3 regions of the Kitasatospora sp. NPDC002040 genome follow, and region 3 is predicted to be linked to each of the others. Evidence: riboswitches for the same ligand, from Rfam matches in the RefSeq annotation. Region 3 holds a riboswitch; each other region holds the start of a gene.
The links. A riboswitch is a leader RNA that binds a small molecule or an ion and turns the genes downstream of it on or off. The one in region 3 is predicted to bind cobalamin.
Positions count from the first base shown of each region.

Region 1: another riboswitch for cobalamin. It lies ahead of ABT118_RS12030 (ribonucleoside-diphosphate reductase subunit alpha); the one in region 3 lies ahead of ABT118_RS19245 (cobalamin biosynthesis protein).
Region 2: another riboswitch for cobalamin. It lies ahead of metE (5-methyltetrahydropteroyltriglutamate--homocysteine S-methyltransferase); the one in region 3 lies ahead of ABT118_RS19245 (cobalamin biosynthesis protein).

Region 1 is NZ_JBEOXV010000003.1:378,836-385,453, reverse strand. Features, by position in the region: gene ABT118_RS12040 (helix-turn-helix domain-containing protein) at 1-51, opposite strand, end outside; gene ABT118_RS12035 (GNAT family N-acetyltransferase) at 361-855, shown strand; cobalamin riboswitch at 1,121-1,249, shown strand; gene ABT118_RS12030 (ribonucleoside-diphosphate reductase subunit alpha) at 1,416-3,845, shown strand; gene ABT118_RS12025 (ribonucleotide-diphosphate reductase subunit beta) at 3,866-4,861, shown strand; gene ABT118_RS12020 (aKG-HExxH-type peptide beta-hydroxylase) at 4,924-6,375, opposite strand; gene ABT118_RS12015 (hypothetical protein) at 6,460-6,582, opposite strand; gene ABT118_RS12010 (peptide ABC transporter substrate-binding protein) at 6,616-6,618, opposite strand, start outside.
Region 2 is NZ_JBEOXV010000002.1:824,080-830,697, reverse strand. Features, by position in the region: gene metE (5-methyltetrahydropteroyltriglutamate--homocysteine S-methyltransferase) at 20-2,335, opposite strand; cobalamin riboswitch at 2,498-2,734, opposite strand; gene ABT118_RS09020 (phosphatidylinositol-specific phospholipase C domain-containing protein) at 2,847-4,403, opposite strand; gene ABT118_RS09015 (phosphocholine-specific phospholipase C) at 4,645-6,606, opposite strand; gene ABT118_RS09010 (endonuclease/exonuclease/phosphatase family protein) at 6,618-6,618, opposite strand, start outside.
Region 3 is NZ_JBEOXV010000007.1:222,737-229,354, reverse strand. Features, by position in the region: gene ABT118_RS19260 (alpha/beta hydrolase family protein) at 1-620, opposite strand, end outside; gene ABT118_RS19255 (helix-turn-helix transcriptional regulator) at 722-1,411, opposite strand; gene ABT118_RS19250 (YidB family protein) at 1,807-2,223, opposite strand; cobalamin riboswitch at 2,348-2,547, shown strand; gene ABT118_RS19245 (cobalamin biosynthesis protein) at 2,629-3,570, shown strand; gene ABT118_RS19240 (cobyric acid synthase) at 3,567-5,081, shown strand; gene ABT118_RS19235 (putative cobaltochelatase) at 5,078-6,618, shown strand, end outside.

The DNA.
Region 1 (6,618 bases), on a different contig from region 3:
TTCGAAGGGGTGGACTTCTTCCAGCACGACGGTCACGACGTTCTGCAGCATGGCACCAGAATGCCCGATGGCAGGATATCGATGCAATAGGTCGTTTCTGCCACTCGTCCCGGCGCCCGGGCGGCGGGACAGTGAGGACATGGACTCCTCGACCGTCGCAAGCACCCTGGCCCTGCTCGGCATCCTCGGCACGTTCGCCCTGCTGGGCGTGCTGGTGGGCCGGGACGTCGACCGCAACTCCCGGCACGGCCGGGACAACTGGCACCGCCCCGGCGGCTACCCCTACGACCCCGCGCCCGGCGCCCGGCTGCAGGGCACCCTGCCCGCCCCCTCCGACCCCGCCCCCGGCACACTGTCGCCATGGACATCGTCATCCGCCGCGCCGTCGAAGCCGATCTCGAAGCAGTCGGAGCGGTCACCCTCGAAGCCTTCGTCGGCGACGGCCACAGCCCCGCGGACGGCCCCTACGCCGCCAAGCTCGCCGACGCCCGGCCCCGGTTCGAACAGGCCGAGCTCCTCGTCGCGGTCGACCCTGGCAGCGGACAGCTTCTCGGCTGCGTGACCTTCGCGGTCGGCGGCACCGGCTTCGCCGACATCGCCGCCCCGCACGAGGGCGAGATCCGGATGCTCGCGGTCGGCGGGGCGGCCCGCGGCCGCGGCGCCGGCGAGGCGCTCGTCCGCGCCTCGATGGCCCGCAGCCGGGAGCTCGGACTGACCGCCATGGCGTTCTCCACCCGGCCCTCGATGACCTCGGCCCACCGCCTGTACGAACGCCTCGGCTTCCGCCGGGCCCCCGAGCGCGACTGGGAGGTCCGCCCGGGGGTGCTGCTGCTCGTCTACGTCATCGACCTCTGACCGCCGGCACCTGTGGCGGACCGCGCCGGGCCAGTCCCGGTGCGGTCCGCCACATTCTGCTGCCCGCAGGACCCGCCTGCGGATACGGCGGGTACGGAGCGGGCCGCCCCCGGTAGGGCCGTACCGCCCCCCGCCCGTCCGGTGCCCTTTGCGCGCCCGAGGGTGTGCGCCGGACGGCCCCCCGTCGCCGCCCCCGAACCCGCCGAGGAGTCAGCCCGACACGCTGCGCGCACAAGATGTGGGGTTACATCTTGGATGGACTACAACATGTATGCTCGCTCTCGCTGTCGAAGCAGGGGAACCCGGTGCGAATCCGGGACTGCCCCGCAGCGGTGAGCAGGCGCCCCAAGGGGTGCCCGTGAGTCCGATGACCTGCCGACGGTGTGCCACAGGGCTTCCCCGCAGACGCCATGCAGCACAGCAGTAACGTCCGGGCCTCGCGGGTGGGCCAGGGGGGTTGAATCGCGCACGCCGTCGGGCGTTGCGCGCGCTCCCCTGTGCCCCAGTGGTCCGGTAGCCCCCTCGCCGACCGCCGCCGCCAGGAGAGAAGCGCCTTGACCATCGCTGCCTCAGTTGCCCTGCCCTCCCAGGGTTCTGCCGACTCCGCACACACCGACCCCGGTGCTGCGCTGCTTCGGCTGCTCACCGACCGCAGCATCGACCTGCCCCAGGTGGACCCCGGCCACGTCGCGGCCGCTGCGCTGCGCGGCCGGAACGCCAACTCGGACTTCGCCGAGCTGCGCGGGCTGGCCGTGGAGGCTGCCGCCTCGATGATCGCCGAGGACCCGCAGTACTCGAAGCTCGCCGCCCGCCTGCTCGCGCTGGAGATCCAGGACGAGGCGATCGGCCAGGGCGCGGTCTCCTTCTCCGCCTCGATCGTGGTCGGCCACACCGAGGGCCTGATCGGCGACATCACCGCCGCCTTCGTGGCCAAGCACGCCGACGCCTTCGACGCCCTGATCGACCAGCAGGGCGACGACCGGTTCGAGTACTTCGGCCTGCGCACCGTGCAGTCCCGCTACCTGCTGCGCCACCCGATCACCCGCAAGGTGATCGAGACCCCGCAGCACTTCCTGCTCCGCGTCGCGGCCGGCCTCGCGGTCGGCGACACCGAGCAGTCGGTGGCCGAGGTGGCCGAGCTGTACACCCTGATGAGCCGCCTGGAGTACCTGACCTCCTCGCCGACGCTCTTCAACTCCGGCACCAAGCACCCGCAGATGTCCTCCTGCTACCTGCTGGACTCGCCGCTGGACAACCTGGACTCGATCTACGGCCGCTACGCGCAGATCGCCCGGCTCTCCAAGCACGCGGGTGGCATCGGCCTCTCCTACTCGCGCATCCGCTCGCGCGGCAGCCTGATCCGCGGCACCAACGGCAAGTCCAACGGCATCGTCCCGTTCCTGCGCACCCTGGACTCCTCGGTTGCCGCGGTGAACCAGGGCGGCCGCCGCAAGGGCGCCGCCTGCGTGTACCTGGAGACCTGGCACGCCGACATCGAGGAGTTCCTGGAGCTCCGCGACAACACCGGCGAGGAGGCCCGGCGCACCCACAACCTGAACCTGGCCCACTGGATCCCGGACGAGTTCATGCGCCGGGTGAACGCCAACGCCGACTGGTCGCTGTTCTCCCCGGCCGACGTGCCCGAGCTGGTCGACCTGTGGGGCGCCGAGTTCGACGCCGCGTACCTGAAGGCCGAGGCCGCGGGCAAGGCCGTCCGCACCATCCCGGCGCAGACCCTGTACGCCCGGATGATGCGCACCCTGGCCACCACCGGCAACGGCTGGATGACCTTCAAGGACGCCTCCAACCGCGCCGCCAACCAGACCGCGCTGCCCGGCCGGGTGGTCCACTCCTCGAACCTCTGCACCGAGATCATCGAGGTCACCGACGACTCCGAGACCGCGGTCTGCAACCTCGGCTCGGTCAACCTCGGCGCCCACGTCGCCGCCGGGGCCACCGCCGCCGACCTGCTGAACGCGATGGACTGGGACCGGCTGGACGCCACCGTGCGCACCGCCGTGACCTTCCTGGACCGGGTCATCGACATCAACTTCTACCCGACCACCGAGGCCGGGACCTCCAACTCCCGCTGGCGCCCGGTCGGCCTCGGCGTGATGGGCCTCCAGGACGTCTTCTTCCAGCTCCGGCTGGACTTCGACTCGGCCGAGGCCAAGCGGCTCTCCACCCTGATCGCCGAGCGGATCATGCTGGTCGCCTACGAGCGCTCCAGCGAGCTCGCCGTCCAGCTCGGCCGGCACGAGGCGTACGCGGAGACCCGCGCCGCCCGCGGCCAGCTGCACGTGGACCACTTCGACACCGCGCCGCAGTGGGCCGACCACTGGGACGCGCTGCGCGCCACCATCGCCGAGACCGGCCTGCGCAACTCGCTGCTGCTGGCGATCGCGCCGACCGCGACCATCGCCTCGATCGCCGGCGTGTACGAGTGCATCGAGCCGCAGGTGTCCAACCTGTTCAAGCGCGAGACCCTCTCCGGCGAGTTCCTCCAGGTCAACCCGTACCTGATCCGCGACCTCAAGGAGCTGGGCGTCTGGGACGCGCAGACCCGGGACGCGCTGCGCGAGTCCAACGGCTCGGTGCAGGACCTCAACTGGCTGCCCGCCGAGGTCCGTTCGCTCTACCGCACCGCCTGGGAACTGCCGCAGCGCGCGCTGATCGACCTGGCCGCCGCCCGGCAGCCGTACATCGACCAGAGCCAGTCGCTGAACCTCTTCATGGCCGCGCCGACCATCGGCAAGCTGAGCTCGATGTACGCGTACGCCTGGAAGGTCGGTCTGAAGACCACCTACTACCTGCGCTCGCGCCCGGCCACCCGGATCGCCCAGGCCGCCTCCTCCTCCGGGGCGAAGGCCGTCGTCCCGGCGCCGTCCGCCCCGGTCTCCGTGGCGGCCCCGACCACCCTCACTCCGGAGGAGGAGGCGGCGCTCGCCTGCTCCCTGGAGAACCCCGAGTCCTGCGAGGCCTGCCAGTGAGCACCACCGACCGCGAGAAGATGCTGCTCGACCCCGGCTTCGAGCTGACGCTGCGTCCGATGCGCTACCCGTCGTTCTACGACAAGTACCGCGACGCGATCAAGAACACCTGGACCGTCGAGGAGGTGGACCTGCACTCCGACGTCGCCGACCTCGCCAAGCTCAGCGAGGGCGAGCGGCACATGATCGGCCGCCTGGTCGCCTTCTTCGCCACCGGTGACTCGATCGTCTCCAACAACGTGGTGCTGAGTCTCTACAAGCACATCAACTCGCCCGAGGCGCGGCTGTACCTGTCCCGGCAGCTGTTCGAGGAGGCCGTGCACGTCCAGTTCTACCTGACGCTGCTCGACACCTACCTGCCCGATCCCGAGGACCGGGCGGCGGCCTTCGACGCGGTGGAGAACATCCCCTCCATCCACCAGAAGGCGCAGTTCTGCTTCAAGTACATGAACGCGGTCGACCACCTCGACTCGCTGCAGAGCAAGGACGACCGCCGGGCCTTCCTGCTCAACCTGATCTGCTTCGCCGCCTGCGTCGAGGGCCTGTTCTTCTACGGCGCCTTCGCGTACGTGTACTGGTTCCGGTCCCGGGGCCTGCTGCACGGCCTGGCCACCGGCACCAACTGGGTGTTCCGGGACGAGTCCATGCACATGGACTTCGCCTTCTCGGTGGTGGACACCGTCCGCCAGGAGGAGCCCGACCTCTTCGACGACGCGATGGCCAAGCAGGTCACCGAGATGCTGGAGGAGGCCGTCGAGGCCGAGCTCCAGTTCGCCGAGGACCTGTGCGGCGAGGGCCTGCCGGGGATGAACACCGCCTCGATGCGGGAGTACCTCCAGGCGGTCGCCGACCAGCGGCTGGCCCGGCTCGGCATGCCGATCCGGTACGGCTCCAGCAACCCGTTCGGCTTCATGGAGCTGCAGAACGTGCAGGAGCTGACCAACTTCTTCGAGCGCCGGGTCAGCGCCTACCAGACCGCCGTCGAGGGCTCGGTCGCCTTCGACGACGACTTCTAGGCCTGAACACCGAAGGGGCGTACGGGACTCCCGTACGCCCCTTCGGCCGGTCCGGGGCCGGTTCAGTCCCCGACCGGCCGCACCAGCCCCGCCGCCACCAGCCCGGCGACCCCGAGCGCCAGCCGGGCGTCGGCCGGGCCGCCGGTCTGCTCGGCGTACGCCGCCTCCAGCTCGGCCGTCGAACCGCCGTCGCACAGCGCGTAGATCAGCCAGGCGTGCTCGTTGAGCCAGTGGAACCGCGCCGACTCCGGTGCGAAGGCCAGCAGTTGCTGCTGCTCCGGCAGCGGGCAGACCGCCACCGGCTCGACCTTGCGGTAGCCGCGCGGATCGAGCACCGGCGGGTCCGGCACCGCGGCGACAGCGGCGGCGGCCGCGACCGCCGGGCCCCGGACGCCCGGCGCCAGCGGCGCCACCGCGTCCAGCAGCCACCGGACGAACCGCCGCCCGGCCGGGGTCAGCGCCCCGCCGTGCAGCTCCAGCGCCTGCCGGCCGAGGTAGCCGGCCCGCTCGGCGCTGGTGGTGTACCCGCCCTCGACCGCGGCCCGGCTGCCCGGTGTCGGTACGCCGACCGCCTCGGTGGCCGGCGGCGGTCCGAAGCGCTCGCGCAGCTCGGCCGGGGCCTCGGCGGCGGCCGCGAAGAACAGCACCATGTGGCTGTAGACGTGCAGGGCGGCCAGCACCCGGGTCAGCGTCCACGGGGTCAACCGCCAGGGGATCTCCACCTGGTGGCCGGGCTCGGCCACCAGCGAGCCGGTCCGCAGCACGTCGAACTCCTTCAGGTGCAGCCCCTCGTGCAGCAGGATCTCGGCCGTCATCCATGGGTCGTCCAGGTGCTCCGGCGCGATGAACAGCGCCGAGGGCAGCGGGTCGCCGCCGGAGAGCGAGTGCAGCTCGCCGTCCTCGGACGCGCCCCGGGCCAGGCCGACCAGCGAGATGTGCGGGAAGACGCCCGCGCCCGCGTGCGGCAGCAGGGCGGCCAACAGCTCGGCGCCCCGGCCGAGTCCGGCCAGCTGACCGGCGTCCGGGACCACCCGGCGGGCCCCGCGCAGCTCGGCGAAGCTGCCCTCCCTGAGCTCCTCCAGCCGTCCGGCCAGCGGCAGTTCGGCCGCCCCGGGCCGGGGATCGGTCCACACCCAGCCGACCCCGCGCCCGGCCCAGGGCCGGCAGTGCGGCGCCATCAGGCGCTCACTCGGCCCGAGGCCGTCCCCGGCGTCGAGGTCGGGATCGGTCAACTGCCTTGCTAGTTCGCCCGGTTCGGACCGGCGGTGCTCCAGCGCGAGCAGGTCGTCCTCGAACGCGTTGCGCAGCACCGGGTCGTAGAGGAACGGACGGAGCGCCGCGTCCTCCAGCGCGCCCAGCCGCTCGAACCGGTCGGCCGCCGCCGGGAAGTGCCGGGCGAGCACCGTCAGGCCGAGCCGGTAGCGGGCGAGGTTCCTGGCCTCGATGGCCTCGGCCGACCCGAACTGCGGTTCGGTGCCGAGGAGTCGGTCGATCTGTGCGTAGGACGGCGACAACGTTCACCCCAGGGTGGATCGGCGGGTCCGGCGGATGCGGCGGGCCGGCCCCGGGGACTCCGGTGGCCGGCCCGCCGTTCGGCGCTACTTCGTCGGGGCCAGGTCGGACGGCAGCCAGGCCCGCTCGTGCGGGGCGTCGGTGGTGATGCTCGGGACCGACTCGGCGGTCACCTTGGTCTTCGGCAGTTCCACGGTCTGGGACGGCATTTCGTCTCCTTTCACGAGACTGTCAGGGAGGTTCTA
Region 2 (6,618 bases), on a different contig from region 3:
GCCCCGGCCTGAGGCTGCGTCAGCCGGTGAGTTCCGCCCGGAGTCGGCGGGCCGCACCGACCAGGCTGTCGATCGAGGCGCGGGTCTCGGGCCAGCCGCGGGTCTTGAGGCCGCAGTCGGGGTTGACCCAGAGGCGTTCGGCCGGGATCGCGGCCAGGCCGGCCCGGAGCAGTTCCACGGCCTCCTCGGTGCCGGGTACGCGGGGTGAGTGGATGTCCCAGACGCCGGGGCCGACCTCGCGGGGGTAGCCCGCGTCGGCCAGCTCGTGGGCGACCTGCATGTGCGAGCGGGCCGCCTCCAGGGAGATGACGTCGGCGTCGAGTTCGTCGATCGCGGTCATGATCGCGCCGAACTCGGCGTAGCACATGTGGGTGTGGACCTGGGTGTCGGCGCGGACCCCGGAGGTGGAGAGCCGGAACGCCTCGGTGGCCCAGTCCAGGTAGGCCGGACGGTCGGCGGCGCGCAGCGGCAGGGTCTCGCGCAGCGCGGGCTCGTCCACCTGGATCACCGCCGCGCCAGCCGCCTCCAGGTCGGTGACCTCGTCGCGCAGGGCGAGGGCGACCTGGCGGGCGGTGTCGGCGAGCGGCTGGTCGTCGCGGACGAAGGACCAGGCGAGCATGGTGACCGGGCCGGTGAGCATGCCCTTGACCGGACGGTCCGTCAGATCCTGTGCGTAGCGGTACCAGTCGACGGTCATCGGGTGCGGCCGGGAGATGTCGCCCGCCAGCACTGGCGGCCGGACGTACCGGGTGCCGTACGACTGCACCCACCCGTGGCGGGTGGCGAGGTAGCCGGTGAGCCGCTCGGCGAAGTACTGCACCATGTCGTTGCGCTCGGGCTCACCGTGCACCAGCACGTCGAGCCCGGCCTTCTCCTGGTACGCGATCACCTCACGCACCTCGGCCTCCATCCGCTCCCGGTAGGCGGCGGCACCGATCCGACCGGCCGTCAGATCGGCCCGGGCCAGCCGGAGTTCGCCGGTCTGCGGGAACGAGCCGATGGTGGTGGTCGGCAGCAGCGGCAGGGCCAGCCGGGCGCGCTGCGCCGCGGCCCGTTGCGGGTACGCCTGGGCGCGGCGGGTGTCCTCGGCGGTGACAGCCGCAGCCCTGGCCCGGACGGCCGGGTCCCGGGTGACCGCGGAGCCGGCCCGGGAGGCCAGGTCGGCGCGGTTGGCGGCGAGTTCGGCCGTGATCGCGCTCGCGCCCTCGCGCAGGCCCCGGGCGAGCAGGGCGGTCTCCCGGGCCTTCTGCCGGGCGAAGGCCAGCCAGCGGGCGATCTGCGGGTCGAGGTCGCGCTCGGCGGTGGCGTCCAGCGGTACGTGCAGCAGCGAGCTGGACGGTGCCACGTCCACCCGGTCGGCCAGGCCGAGCAGGGTGGCCAGGGTGCCGAGCGACTTCTCCAGGTCGTTGATCCAGATGTTGCGGCCGTCCACCACGCCGGCGACCAGGCGCTTGCCGGGCAGGCCGCCGACGGCGGCCAGGTCGTCCAGGTTGGCGGCGGCGGGGCCGGTGAAGTCCAGCGCGAGGCCCTCGACGGGCGACTTGGCCAGCACCTTCAGCGCCTCGCCGAGGCGGTCGAAGTAGCTGGCGACCAGCAGCTTCGGACGCTCCGTCAGGGCGCCCAGCTCGCGGTAGACCCGGGCGGCGGCGTTGAGTTCGGCCGGCGTGCGGTCCTGGACCAGTGCGGGTTCGTCCAGCTGGACCCAGTCCGCACCGGCGGTCCACAGCTCGGCCAGCAGCTCGGCGTAGACCGGCAGCAGCCGGTCCAGCAGGGTGAGCGGCTGGAAGTCGGCGGCCACGCCCGGGGCGGGCTTGGCCAGCAGCAGGTAGGTGACCGGGCCGACCAGCACGGGCCGGGCCCGGTGGCCGAGTTCGACGGCCTCGCGCAGCTCGGTGACGGCCTTGGCGGGGTTGGCGGTGAAGACCGTGTCCGGGCCCAACTCGGGCACCAGGTAGTGGTAGTTGGTGTCGAACCACTTGGTCATCTCCAGCGGCGCGACCTCCTGGGTGCCGCGCGCCATCGCGAAGTACCCGTCGAGTGCGTCGGCGTCGACGGCCGCGCGGTGGCGGGCCGGGATCGCGCCGACCGCGACCGTGGTGTCCAGTACGTGGTCGTAGAGCGAGAAGTCACCGGTGGGCACTTCGTGGAGGCCGGCCTCGGTGAGCTGCTGCCAGTTCTCCCGGCGCAGCCCGGCGGCGGCGGTGAGCAGGGCTTCGGCTGTGACCGTGCCCTTCCAGTACCCCTCGATCGCCTTCTTGAGCTCCCGGTTGCGGCCCTGGCGGGGGTAGCCGTGCACGGTGGCCCGGGTTGCCGTGGCGGCGGAACGCACTGTCAAGGGACTCTCCTTCGCGAGTCTGTCTCCTGGTCCCCGATGACGGGACGTCAGGCGCGAAGGGGTACGGAACAGGACGGGACCGTCTGCGCGTCAACAGCGCCGAGCCCGCCTTGCCGTCCGCCGACCCGCCCACGAGGTCACCGAGATCTCCGCGCGCGAAAGGTCGCGTGCGGGCAGCGGGCAGGTCTTCGGACTCGCGGGCACGGCCGCCCTGGAAGGGCGGTCACCTACTGGCCGTCGCTTCCCAGGCCCGTTCCGGACCCAGTGCGTATGACGGCGGTCGTTCCCACTCACCGCTGCGGGGCAGTCCCGGACTGGCCGATCGATCGGCTTCACCGGGTTCCCTCTTACGACGCATCTGCCTGGCGGGCAGCGCGAACCAGCTACAGGGCCACCATAGAACGAAACCGGGGCACCAGGAGCACAACCCGCCACCCCGTCCGCACTCCGAGACGCAGGCGATGCCCGAACGGGCCCGTCCCGCGGGTCACCCCCGCGGGACGGGCAGCCGTCAGCGCGGGCAGCTGCCCTGGACGACCTTGCCGCCGGACTGCGCGGCCGTGGACGGGTCGACCATCAGGCACAGGCCGGTCCAGTAGTTGATGAACTTGTAGCCCGTGCCGTCCGGGAGCGGCGTGGGGATGACGTTCCACATCTGGCTGCCGGAGAACCAGCGGGTCTCGCAGGGCCACCAGAACAGCTGGGTGCCGGCGCCGGGCGGGGTGCCGTTGTTGTAGGGCACGGTGAGGCACTTGCCGTTGGCGGCCTTGAGCCAGTAGTAGCCCTTGCCGTCGAAGGAGTCCTTCGGGTCGGTGGCGGTCCACTGGTGGCTGCTCGGGGCGGTGGCCTGGCAGGCGCGCTGGGTGACCAGTCCGCCGTCCGCGTTGTCGTCGAACTCGGGGCCGCGGACCATGCAGCGGCCGTACTTGGTGTCGGCGTAGCTCTTGTCGGCCCTGACCCGCCAGATCGCCGGGTCGCCCTCGCGGGACTTGAGGTCCTGGTTGCGCATGATGAGGTCGTACACCGGGGCCCAGCCGGGGAAGTCCATCATGACGATGCCCAGGCGGCCCTTCCCGCCACCGCTGTTGAAGTAGTCCATCAGCCGCTCGTTGACGCCCGGCACCCAGACCAGCTCCTTGCCGCGCAGGACACTGGTGCCGCCCGCGATCTCGTCCGGCCCGTAGCCGAGCGGCGCGTTGGAGGCGGAGGTGTAGGTCACGAAGGTCTGCTTGGTGCTGCCGGCGACGGCTGCGTCGAGGTTCTTCTTGACCAGGTTCCACTTGGTCGGCGCGTCGGCGGCGTTCCAGGTGTCCTGGGTGTGGGCCTCGAAGCCGTTCAGGCCGTAGCCCGAGTAGTCGCCGCCGCCGGGGCCGTTGAAGAACCCGAGCACGATCTTGCCGCGGGCCTGCCCCAGGGTGGGCGGATCGGTCCGCCGGCCGTCGTTGTAGAAGAGGCCGGGGAAGGTGGCGACGTAGTTGTCGAAGATCTGCTGACGCACCGTCTGGTCCACCGAGGCGGGCTCGTCGGTGCAGCTGCCGGTGGAGCCGTTGCACTCGGCCTTCAGCCGCATCACGACGGTCTCGCCGGGGTGGGCGCCCAGGAACGACTGGGCCTTCTTCAGCACGTCCTCGAAGTTGGCGGTCTGGTAGAAGGTGCCGTGGTGGATCGTGAAGGTGCCGCCGATGACGCGGACCCGGATGTCGATCGCGCGGATGCCGCGGTCCAGCTGCGCCCTGAGCGTCGCCGCGCTGTCGCCGAAGTCCTGCTGGGTCTGCACGGCGTTGCCCCCGTGCAGGGAGAGCGTCTCGTGCGTGCCGGGGATCGACATCGCGGTCAGCGGCGTGTTCGGCCCCAACTGCGACATCCAGTCCCCGAGCGGGGCGTCGCCGAGGTTCCGGTACGCGTCCCGGTTGTCCGTCCCGCTGGCGTGGGCGGTGCCCGGCACGGACAGCGGGAGGAGGGCGGCGGTGGTGACGACCGCCACCGCCGCGGCACGGGTGAGGCGGCGGAGGCTCCGGCGCAGGACGGCGCCGGCCCGGCGGGCGGGGGCGGAGGGGGAGAGGTGCATGGTGGCTCTTCACGATCGGGGAGACGAAAGCAGGGCACCGGTGCGGTGGGACCGCTCCTGCGCCCTGTCCCCGCCACCCTCCCAGCCGACCCGGCCCGTCGGCCAGGGACGGGAGGGCACTCGCAGGTGACCCCGAGGGCGATCCTTCGGGGCCGTCCGAACGGCGTCGTCGGGCGGTGGGCCGACGGCGGTCCGGCGCGGGCCCCGCCGAGGGCGGCGGCGGGGCCCGTAGGGGGAGGGGTCAGTGCACCGTGCCCGCGTAGCGGCGGGTGAAGCGGGTGCCGGTGGCGGCGGTCACGGTGACGTCGTAACGGCCGTTGTCGAGCGGCCAGTTGACGGTGGCCTGCTTGTTGGCAGCGACCCAGACCGTCTGCGGGGAACCGGCGTAGTCGTTCGGGGACAGGGTGAACGACACCTCCGTGCCGCCGTCGTTGTGCAGGTGCAGGGCGACCTTGTTGCGGTTGACCAGTGCCTCGACCGAGGGGACGGGGACGTCGGTCTGCTCGGCGCGGGTGACGGTGCCGGCGAAGCGGCGGACGAAGCCGTCCGGGCCGTGGACGGTGAAGTCGTACCGGCCGTCGGTGGCGGCGGCGTCCCAGACGTAGGCCTTGCTCGCGGCCGGGGCGACGGTGAACGGCGTGCCGGCGAACGGGAAGGCGATGTTCGGGTAGACGGCGAAGGGGTAGCCGACGGTGCCCGTGTTGGTCATGGTGCAGGTGATCCGGCCGGTGCTCCGGTCGATGGTCACCTCGGCACCGGGGCCGTAGGGCAGCTTGCGGTGGGGGCGCTCGCCCGGCTCCTGCGGCGGCATCGACTGGCTGCCGGTGGCGGGGAGTTTGACGGCCGGGAGCGAGGCGGCGGCGTCGGCCTTGGCCATCAGCGCGGCGGTGTCGGGCAGGGCCGGTATCGAGTAGTCGGGCTTGGCGAAGTCGAAGCAGCTGGTGAGGTCGCCGCTGACGGCGCGGCGCCAGGCGGAGATGTTGGGCTCCTGGACGCCGGTGACGACCTCGAGGAAGCGCAGCACCGAAGTGTGGTCGAAGACCTGGGAGTTGACCCAGCCGCCGCGCGACCAGGGCGAGGCGACCCAGAGCGGCACCCGGTTGCCGAAGCCGATGGCGCGGCCCTGGGTGAACTCGGCGGGGGTGCCGGGTTCGGGGGTGGGCGGCACCATGTGGTCGAAGTAGCCGTCGTTCTCGTCGTACATGACGAGGAAGGCGGTGTGCTTCCACACCTCGGGGTTGGACATGAGTGACTGGAGTGCGGTGTTGACCCAGTGGGCGCCGTAGGCGGGTCCTGCGTTGGGGTGTTCGGAGAAGAGGTAGGGGGCCACCAGCCAGGAGACGGTGGGCAGGGTGCCTGCCTTGCAGTGCTGGTCGAAGGCGGTGGGGTCGAACTTGGTCATCGCGTTGATGTACCGCGGGTCGGTGGCGGGGAAGTTGTGGAACTGCTTGAAGTAGGAGAGGGCGTTGTCGTCGTAGTCGCCGGTCCGCTCGTCCTTGCTGGGGTTGTGGTAGACCCGCCAGCTCACTCCGGCGTTCTGCAGCCGCTCGGCGTAGGTGGTCCAGTCCGCGACGGGGTTGTCGGTGACGGGGGTGTTGTCGATCCACGGGCCGGTGGTGCCGTCGACGCCGGGGCCGGAGGTGCCGGTCCAGAGGTAGAGGCGGTTCGGGTCGGTGGGCCCGGCCAGCGAGGTGAAGTAGGCGTCGCAGATGGTGAACGCGTCGGCGAGGGCGTACTGGTAGGGGATGTCGGCGCGGGTGAAGTAGCCCATGGCGCGTTCGCCCTTGGCGGCGATCCACTTGTTCATGGCGCCGTTGTTGATGGCCTGGTGGCCGGTGGCCCAGTCGTGGGCGAGGCCGCCGGCGTTCTGGGCGTTGTACTTGCTGGTGTCCATCCGGTAGGGCAGCATCACGCCGCCGTCGCTGCGGCCGGCGTCGGGCTGGCGGAAGACGTTGCCGCCGTCGGGGAACTGGAGCGCCTGCTTGTCGTCGAAGCCGCGGACGCCGTTGAGGGTGCCGAAGTAGTGGTCGAAGGAGCGGTTCTCCTGCATCAGGATCACCACGTGCTTCACGTCGGCCACGGTGCCAGGACGGGACTTGTCCTTGGCCTCCGCCTCGGGGGCGCCGGCCAGGCCGGCCACGGTGGCCGCACCGGCGGCGGCGGTGGCCGAGACGAAGGTGCGACGGCTGAGCTGGGGAGTCATCGGTCGGCCTCT
Region 3 (6,618 bases):
TCCGTCTCGCCGAAGTGCCCGAGCCGGTCCGGCGAGGCGGGTGCGCCCGCGTCGCCCCGGTAGGTGACCGCCAGCGCGGGCAGCTGGAGCCGGTGCAGCACCGGGAGCACCGGCAGTGCCTGCGAGCGGTCGGCGCCGGGGCCGTGCACCAGGATCACCCAGGTACCGCGCTTGCCGTCGACGTACCAGGCGGGCAGGGTGCCGAGTTCGCCCTCGGCCGCGGTGTCGGTGTAGTGCAGGCCGAGTGCCGAGCGCGGGTCGCCGGTGAGGACCCGGGGCGTCAGTTCGACCTCGGTGCCGGGCGCCAGCACCCCGCTGTCGACGCGTTCCAGCCGGCGGGTGACGGTCTGCGGACCGGTGCCGAGCACCGCGCCGACCACCGCGTGGCCGCCGTCCTTCCACTCCAGCGCGTATTGGCCGGGGCGGGCGGTGGCGATGCCGCGGGTGAGCACCACTTCGCCGGCGGCCAGGCCGTGCACCCGAAGGTCGGCCCCCGCCCCGGATTCGGCGACACGCGGTCGCAGCACTCCGTCGGACGCCCTGCGGCCGAGCAGCAGGACGGCTGCGGTACCGGCTCCGACTGCGGCGGCGGCGACCATGGCCGCGGTTCCCCAACGCATTGCGCTCCCCGGTGTGCTGTGGACGGGACGATGCGGTCCATTCCACCGGCGCCGGTGGCGCGCTGCCACCGGGAGGGGGCCGTCCGGGAGCCGACGGCCCGTCAGACCGGGATCTCGGTCCGGTGCGCGGCGAGCAGCTCCCAGAACCGCTGCGCGTGCGGCTTCACCGGCTGCTGGTCGGCCGGGGCCGGGGCGGAGCCCCAGTGCATCGGCACCAGGTACTCGCCCTGGAGCTCCGCCAGCGTCTGCTCCAGCACCTGCCGGGGCACCGGCACCAGCCGGGCCACCGGCTTCACCTGGGACTGCCAGCGCCCCTCCACGCACTGCTTCAGGCACCGGTCGAGCTCGTCCTGACGGTGGGTCACCCGCACCAGCATCCGCAGTCCGATGCCCAGCGCGTGGGCCAGCTCGTACGTCTGCTCGGCGTCGCCGACCCACTTGCCGGCCAGCTCGGCCTGTTCGTAGGTGCGCAGCGCGATGCCGATCCGGCGGGCGGCCTGGTCCTGGGTCAGCTCCCGGGCCACCCGGAAGTCCCGCAGGGTGGCCGGCGCGGCGCCCATCAGCTGGGCGGGCGGGCACCAGAGCGCCCGGGAGAGCGCGATGAACTCCTCCTCGGACGGCCGGAACTCGCCGGTCTCCCAGCCGATCACGTGCATCGGCAGCAGCCGCACCCCGTGCGCGGCCATCCCCTCCGCGACCTGGTCCGGGGTCAGGCCGAGCCCGGCCCGATGGGCCCGGGCCGCCGTCGGCGAGAAGGGCACGGGCGCGGGGGTGGGCGGTCTGCGTCGCATGCCACCAGACGCTAGGCCCGCACCCGTCGCCCCGATCACCCGCTGAACACACGAAGCCCCCGGGCCCCCCTCACCGGGCCTTTGGCGGATCGCACCAATGCTGACGCCCGATCAGCCCTCCTACTCGGAGGTAGGCACACGTTCGATCAACCAGTACGTCCGCCCGGGGCGCTGCTCCGCCGCGCGGGCGGTGCCGACTTCGGTCGGGCAGGGCGCCCCGACGGCGGAGCCGCCCGTCCGCAGCACCACGAGCCCAGGTCTGCTTGCCGAAGAGCTGCTCGAGTGTCGCGGGGCTCGGCACACGTTCGATCAACCAGTGCCTCACCCGGGGCCCAGGGCGCTGCCGAGGTGCGGCTCCGCCGCGCGGGCGGCGCCCCGGGCTTGTGGGTGAGGTCTCAGTTCTGCTTGCCGAAGAGCTGCTCGAGCGTGGCCGGGCTCGGCACCTCGCCGCTCGGCGTGAGCTGGTCGACCGCGCCCGGGAGCTGGGCGGCGAGCCGGTCGGCGGCCTCCTCGCGGGAGAGGCCGGCCTGCTGCGCCAGCGCGTCCAGCTCCTGGTCGGGCAGGGCGGCGGCGAGTTCGGCGCCGCTCACCGGGTGGTTGTCGCCGGTGCCGACCCAGGACTGGGCCTGCGACCCCAGCCCGCCCTGGGTCAGCTGCTGCAGCAGCGCGCCCAGGCCGCCGGACGCTCCCTTGCTGCCGCCGAGCGCTCCCAGCAGCAGGCCGAGCAGATTCCCCGCACCCCCGCCTCCACTTCCGCCCCCGCTTCCCCCGCCGCCGAGCAGTCCCCCGAGAAGTTTGCCGAGATCGGTCATGACCGTCCTCCAGTCCGGACGCGGACCTGCGCCGCGCCAGGGCCAGCTTCACCCGGCCCGGCACCCCCCGCACGGCGGGGCGAACGTCCGTGTGACCAACCCCTCCGCGCCCTTTGTTGACGGCCGATCGAGGCGCGTGATGGGATCCTTCAGCCAAACGGAGGCAAGTAGAGGAAGCCGGTGCGAATCCGGCGCGGTCCCGCCACTGTCACCGGGGAGCACGCTCGACATATGGTCACGACGGCCCGCCCAGGCGGCTGTTGGAAGGCCCGAGGGTGTGTCGGACCCGGAAGCCAGGAGACTCTCGCCCCCGGTACGTCGATCCAGGGCGCGGACCCTGAGTGAGGACACGCACGCCATGCCGCCTGCCCAGGACCGCGACGACCTCCCCCCGTCGTGCGCAGGCTGACCCCCGCGCTCCCCTTCCTGCTCGGCTCCGTCACCGGCTACCTCGCCGACGCGCAGTTCGCCGACCCCCGCCGGGGCCACCCCGTGGCCGTGTTCGGCTCGGCCGCGTCCCGGCTGGAGCGCCGGCTGTGGCGCGACCACCGTCCGGCCGGGGCCGCGTACACGGCCGCCTGCGTGGGCACCGTCGCGGCCGGGGCCGTGCTCGCGGAGCGGGCCCTGAAGGACGCCCCGGTCGCCCGGGCCGTCCTCGCCGCCGCCGCGACCTGGACGGTGCTGGGCGGCACCTCGCTGACCCGGGAGGCCCGCACCATCGGCCGTTCGCTCCGGCAGCACGACCTGGCCGCCGCCCGCGAGCGCCTGCCGCACCTGTGCGGGCGGGACCCGAGCGCGCTGGACGGGCCGCAGATCGCCCGCGCCGTGGTGGAGTCGGTGGCCGAGAACACCGCCGACGCCGTGGTGAACGCGCTCACCTGGGGCGCGCTGGCCGGCACGCCGGGTCTGCTCGCCTTCCGGGCCGTCAACACCCTGGACGCGATGGTGGGCCACCGCTCCCCGCGCCACCTGCGGTTCGGCTGGGCCTCGGCCCGCCTGGACGACCTGGCCGGGTGGCCGGGTGCCCGGCTGACCGCACTGCTCACGGTGGCGGCCGCGCCCGAGCCGCGCACCGCCTGGCGGGTCTGGCGCCGTGACGGCTCGTCACACCCCAGCCCGAACGCGGGCCAGGCCGAATCGGCCTTCGCCGGAGCACTCGGCGTCCAGCTGGGCGGCACGCTGCGGTACGGGGAGCGTGTCGAGCACCGGCCGGTACTCGGCGGCGAGCTGCGGCCGGTGACGGTCGATGACATCGAACGGGCCTGCACGCTCTCCCGGCGGGTCGGCGCCCTGGCACTGGCGGTCACCGTGACCGGCCGGGCACTGTACTCGTGGAGGAAGCGATGAACGCTCTGCTGGTCGCCGGGACGACCTCCGACGCGGGCAAGAGCGTGGTCACCGCGGGCATCTGCCGCTGGCTGGCCCGACAGGGTGTCAGCGTGGCGCCGTTCAAGGCGCAGAACATGTCGCTGAACTCCTTCGTCACCGCCGACGGCGCCGAGATCGGCCGCGCGCAGGCGATGCAGGCACAGGCCGCCCGGGTGGAGCCGGAGGCGGCGATGAACCCGGTGCTGCTCAAGCCGGGCGCGGACGGCCGCAGCCAGGTGGTGCTGCTCGGCAAGGCGGTCGCCGAGGTCGGCGCGCTGGACTACCGCGAGCGCAAGCCGGTCCTGCTGGAGCGGGCACTGGAGTGCCTGGCCGACCTGCGCAGCCGGTACGAGGTGGTGGTCTGCGAGGGTGCGGGCTCGCCCGCCGAGATCAACCTGCGGGACCGCGACATCGCCAACATGGGCCTGGCCACGGCGGCGAAGCTGCCGGTGGTGGTGGTCGGCGACATCGACCGGGGCGGCGTCTTCGCCGCGATGTACGGGACGCTGGCGCTGCTGTCGGCCGAGGACCAGGCGCTGGTGGCGGGCTGGTTCGTGAACAAGTTCCGGGGCGACGCCCGGCTGCTGGCGCCCGGCCTGGAGATGCTGCGCGAGCTGACGGGGCGTCCGGTGCTCGGCACGCTGCCGATGCTGTCCGGCCTGTGGCTGGACGCCGAGGACTCGCTGGACCTGACCACGGTGGTGGACCAGGGCTCGGTCCGCGGCCCGGTCGGGGCGGACGTGCTGCGGGTCGCGGTGGTCCGCTTCCCCCGGCTGTCCAACTTCACCGACCTGGACGCGCTGGCGCAGGAACCGGGCGTGCTGGTCCGCTGGGCCACCCGGGCCGAGGAGCTGGCCGACGCCGACCTGGTGGTGCTGCCCGGCACCCGGGCCACCGTGGCGGACCTGGCCTGGCTGCGCGAGCGCGGGATCGAGCCGGTGCTGAAGGCCCGGGCGGCCGCCGGGCGGCCGGTGCTCGGGGTCTGCGGCGGGTACCAGATGCTCGGTCAGGTGATCGAGGACGCGGTCGAGTCGAAGGCCGGGACGGTCCAGGGGCTCGGCCTGCTGCCGACCCGGGTGGTGTTCGGCCGGGAGAAGGTGCTGGCCCGTCCGGTCGGCGAGGCCTTCGGCGAGCGGGTCGAGGGGTACGAGATCCACCACGGCGTGGTGACGGTCGAGGGCGGGGAACCGTTCCTGGACGGCTGCCGGGTCGGGTCCGTCCGGGGCACCACCTGGCACGGTGCGCTGGAGAACGACGGCTTCCGCCGGGCGCTGCTGCGCGAGGTGGCGGAGCAGGCGGGCCGGGCCTTCGTCCCGGCGCCGGACACCTCCTTCGCCGCCGCGCGCGAGGAGCGCCTGGACCGCCTGGGCGACCTGATCGAGGAGCACGCCGACACCGACGCCCTGTGGAAGCTGATCGAGGGCGGTGCACCCGCCCACCTGCCGTTCGTCCCACCCGGGGCACCCCGAGCTACGGAGACCGACCGATGACCGACGTGCGTTACCCCTTCACCGCGATCGTCGGCATGGCCGACCTGCGGCTCGGGCTGCTGCTGAACGCCGTCTCGCCGGCCGTCGGCGGCGTGCTGGTCCGGGGTGAGAAGGGCACCGCCAAGTCGACCATGGTGCGGGCCCTGGCCGGGCTGCTGCCGTCGATCGACACGGTGCCGGGCTGCCGGTTCGCCTGTGACCCCGCGTCACCCGACCAGCAGTGCCCGGACGGTCCGCACACCCCGGCCGGTGGCGACAGCCGTCCGGCGTACCTGGTCGAGCTGCCGGTCGGCGTCTCGGAGGACCGGATCGTCGGCTCGCTCGACCTGGAGCGCGCACTGGCCGAGGGCGTCAAGGCGTACGAGCCGGGCCTGCTGGCCCGGGCGCACCGGGGCGTGCTCTACATCGACGAGGTGAACCTGCTCCAGGACCACGTGGTGGACCTGCTGCTGGACGCCGCCGCGATGGGCCGTTCCTACGTGGAGCGCGAGGGCGTGTCGGTCCGGCACGCGGCCCGGTTCCTGCTGGTCGGCACGATGAACCCGGAGGAGGGCGAGCTGCGGCCGCAGCTGCTGGACCGGTTCGGGCTGACGGTGGAGATCGCGGCCACCCGGGAGCCGGACGAGCGGGCCGAGGTGGTCCGCCGCCGGCTGGCGTACGACGCCGACCCGGACGGCTTCGCCGCCCGGTTCGCGGCCGAGGAGCAGGAGCTGGCCGAACGGATCACCACCGCACGGGAGTTGCTGCCCCGGGTCGAGCTGACCGATGTGGCGCTGCGTCAGATCACGGCCGTCTGCGCCGCGTTCGAGGTGGACGGGCTGCGCGCGGACATCGTGATGGCCCGCACCGCAGTCGCCCTGGCCGCCTGGGAGGGGCGGACGGAGGTGAACGAACAGGACGTCCGCAAGGCCGCCCAGCTCGCCCTGCCGCACCGTCGGCGGCGGAACCCGTTCGACGCACCGGGGTTGGACGAGGAGCAGCTCGACCGCACCCTGGACGAGCACTCCGACGGCCCCGACGAGGGCCCCGAGGACGACGGCCCGGACGGCGGCGGCCCGGACGGTGACGGCGGCGGTGCCCCCGAGCCGCAGGGCGACGCCCCCGACGGCTCGGCAGCGGCCGAAGAGCCCGCCGCGGAGCCGGAGTTGCCCGCGCAGGCGCAGGGCGGCGGCAGCAAGGCGCCGGTGGCCTCGGCCGGGGAGCCGTACCGGACCCGGCTGTTCAAGGTGCCCGGCACCGGCAAGGGCGCCCAGGGGCGCCGCTCCCCCGCCGAGACCGACGGCGGGCACACCATCCGGGCCCGGCGGCCGCAGGGCCACCTGAGCCGGCTGCACCTGAGCGCCACCCTGCAGGCCGCCGCGCCGCACCAGGCGGCGCGCGGGCGGGACTCGCGGGCGCTGGTGCTGCGCAAGGACGACTTCCGCGAACAGGTGCGCCAGGGACGGGAGTCCAACCTGGTGCTGTTCGTGGTGGACGCCTCCGGGTCGATGGCGGCCCGGCAGCGGATGACCGCCGTCAAGGGCGCGGTGCTCTCGCT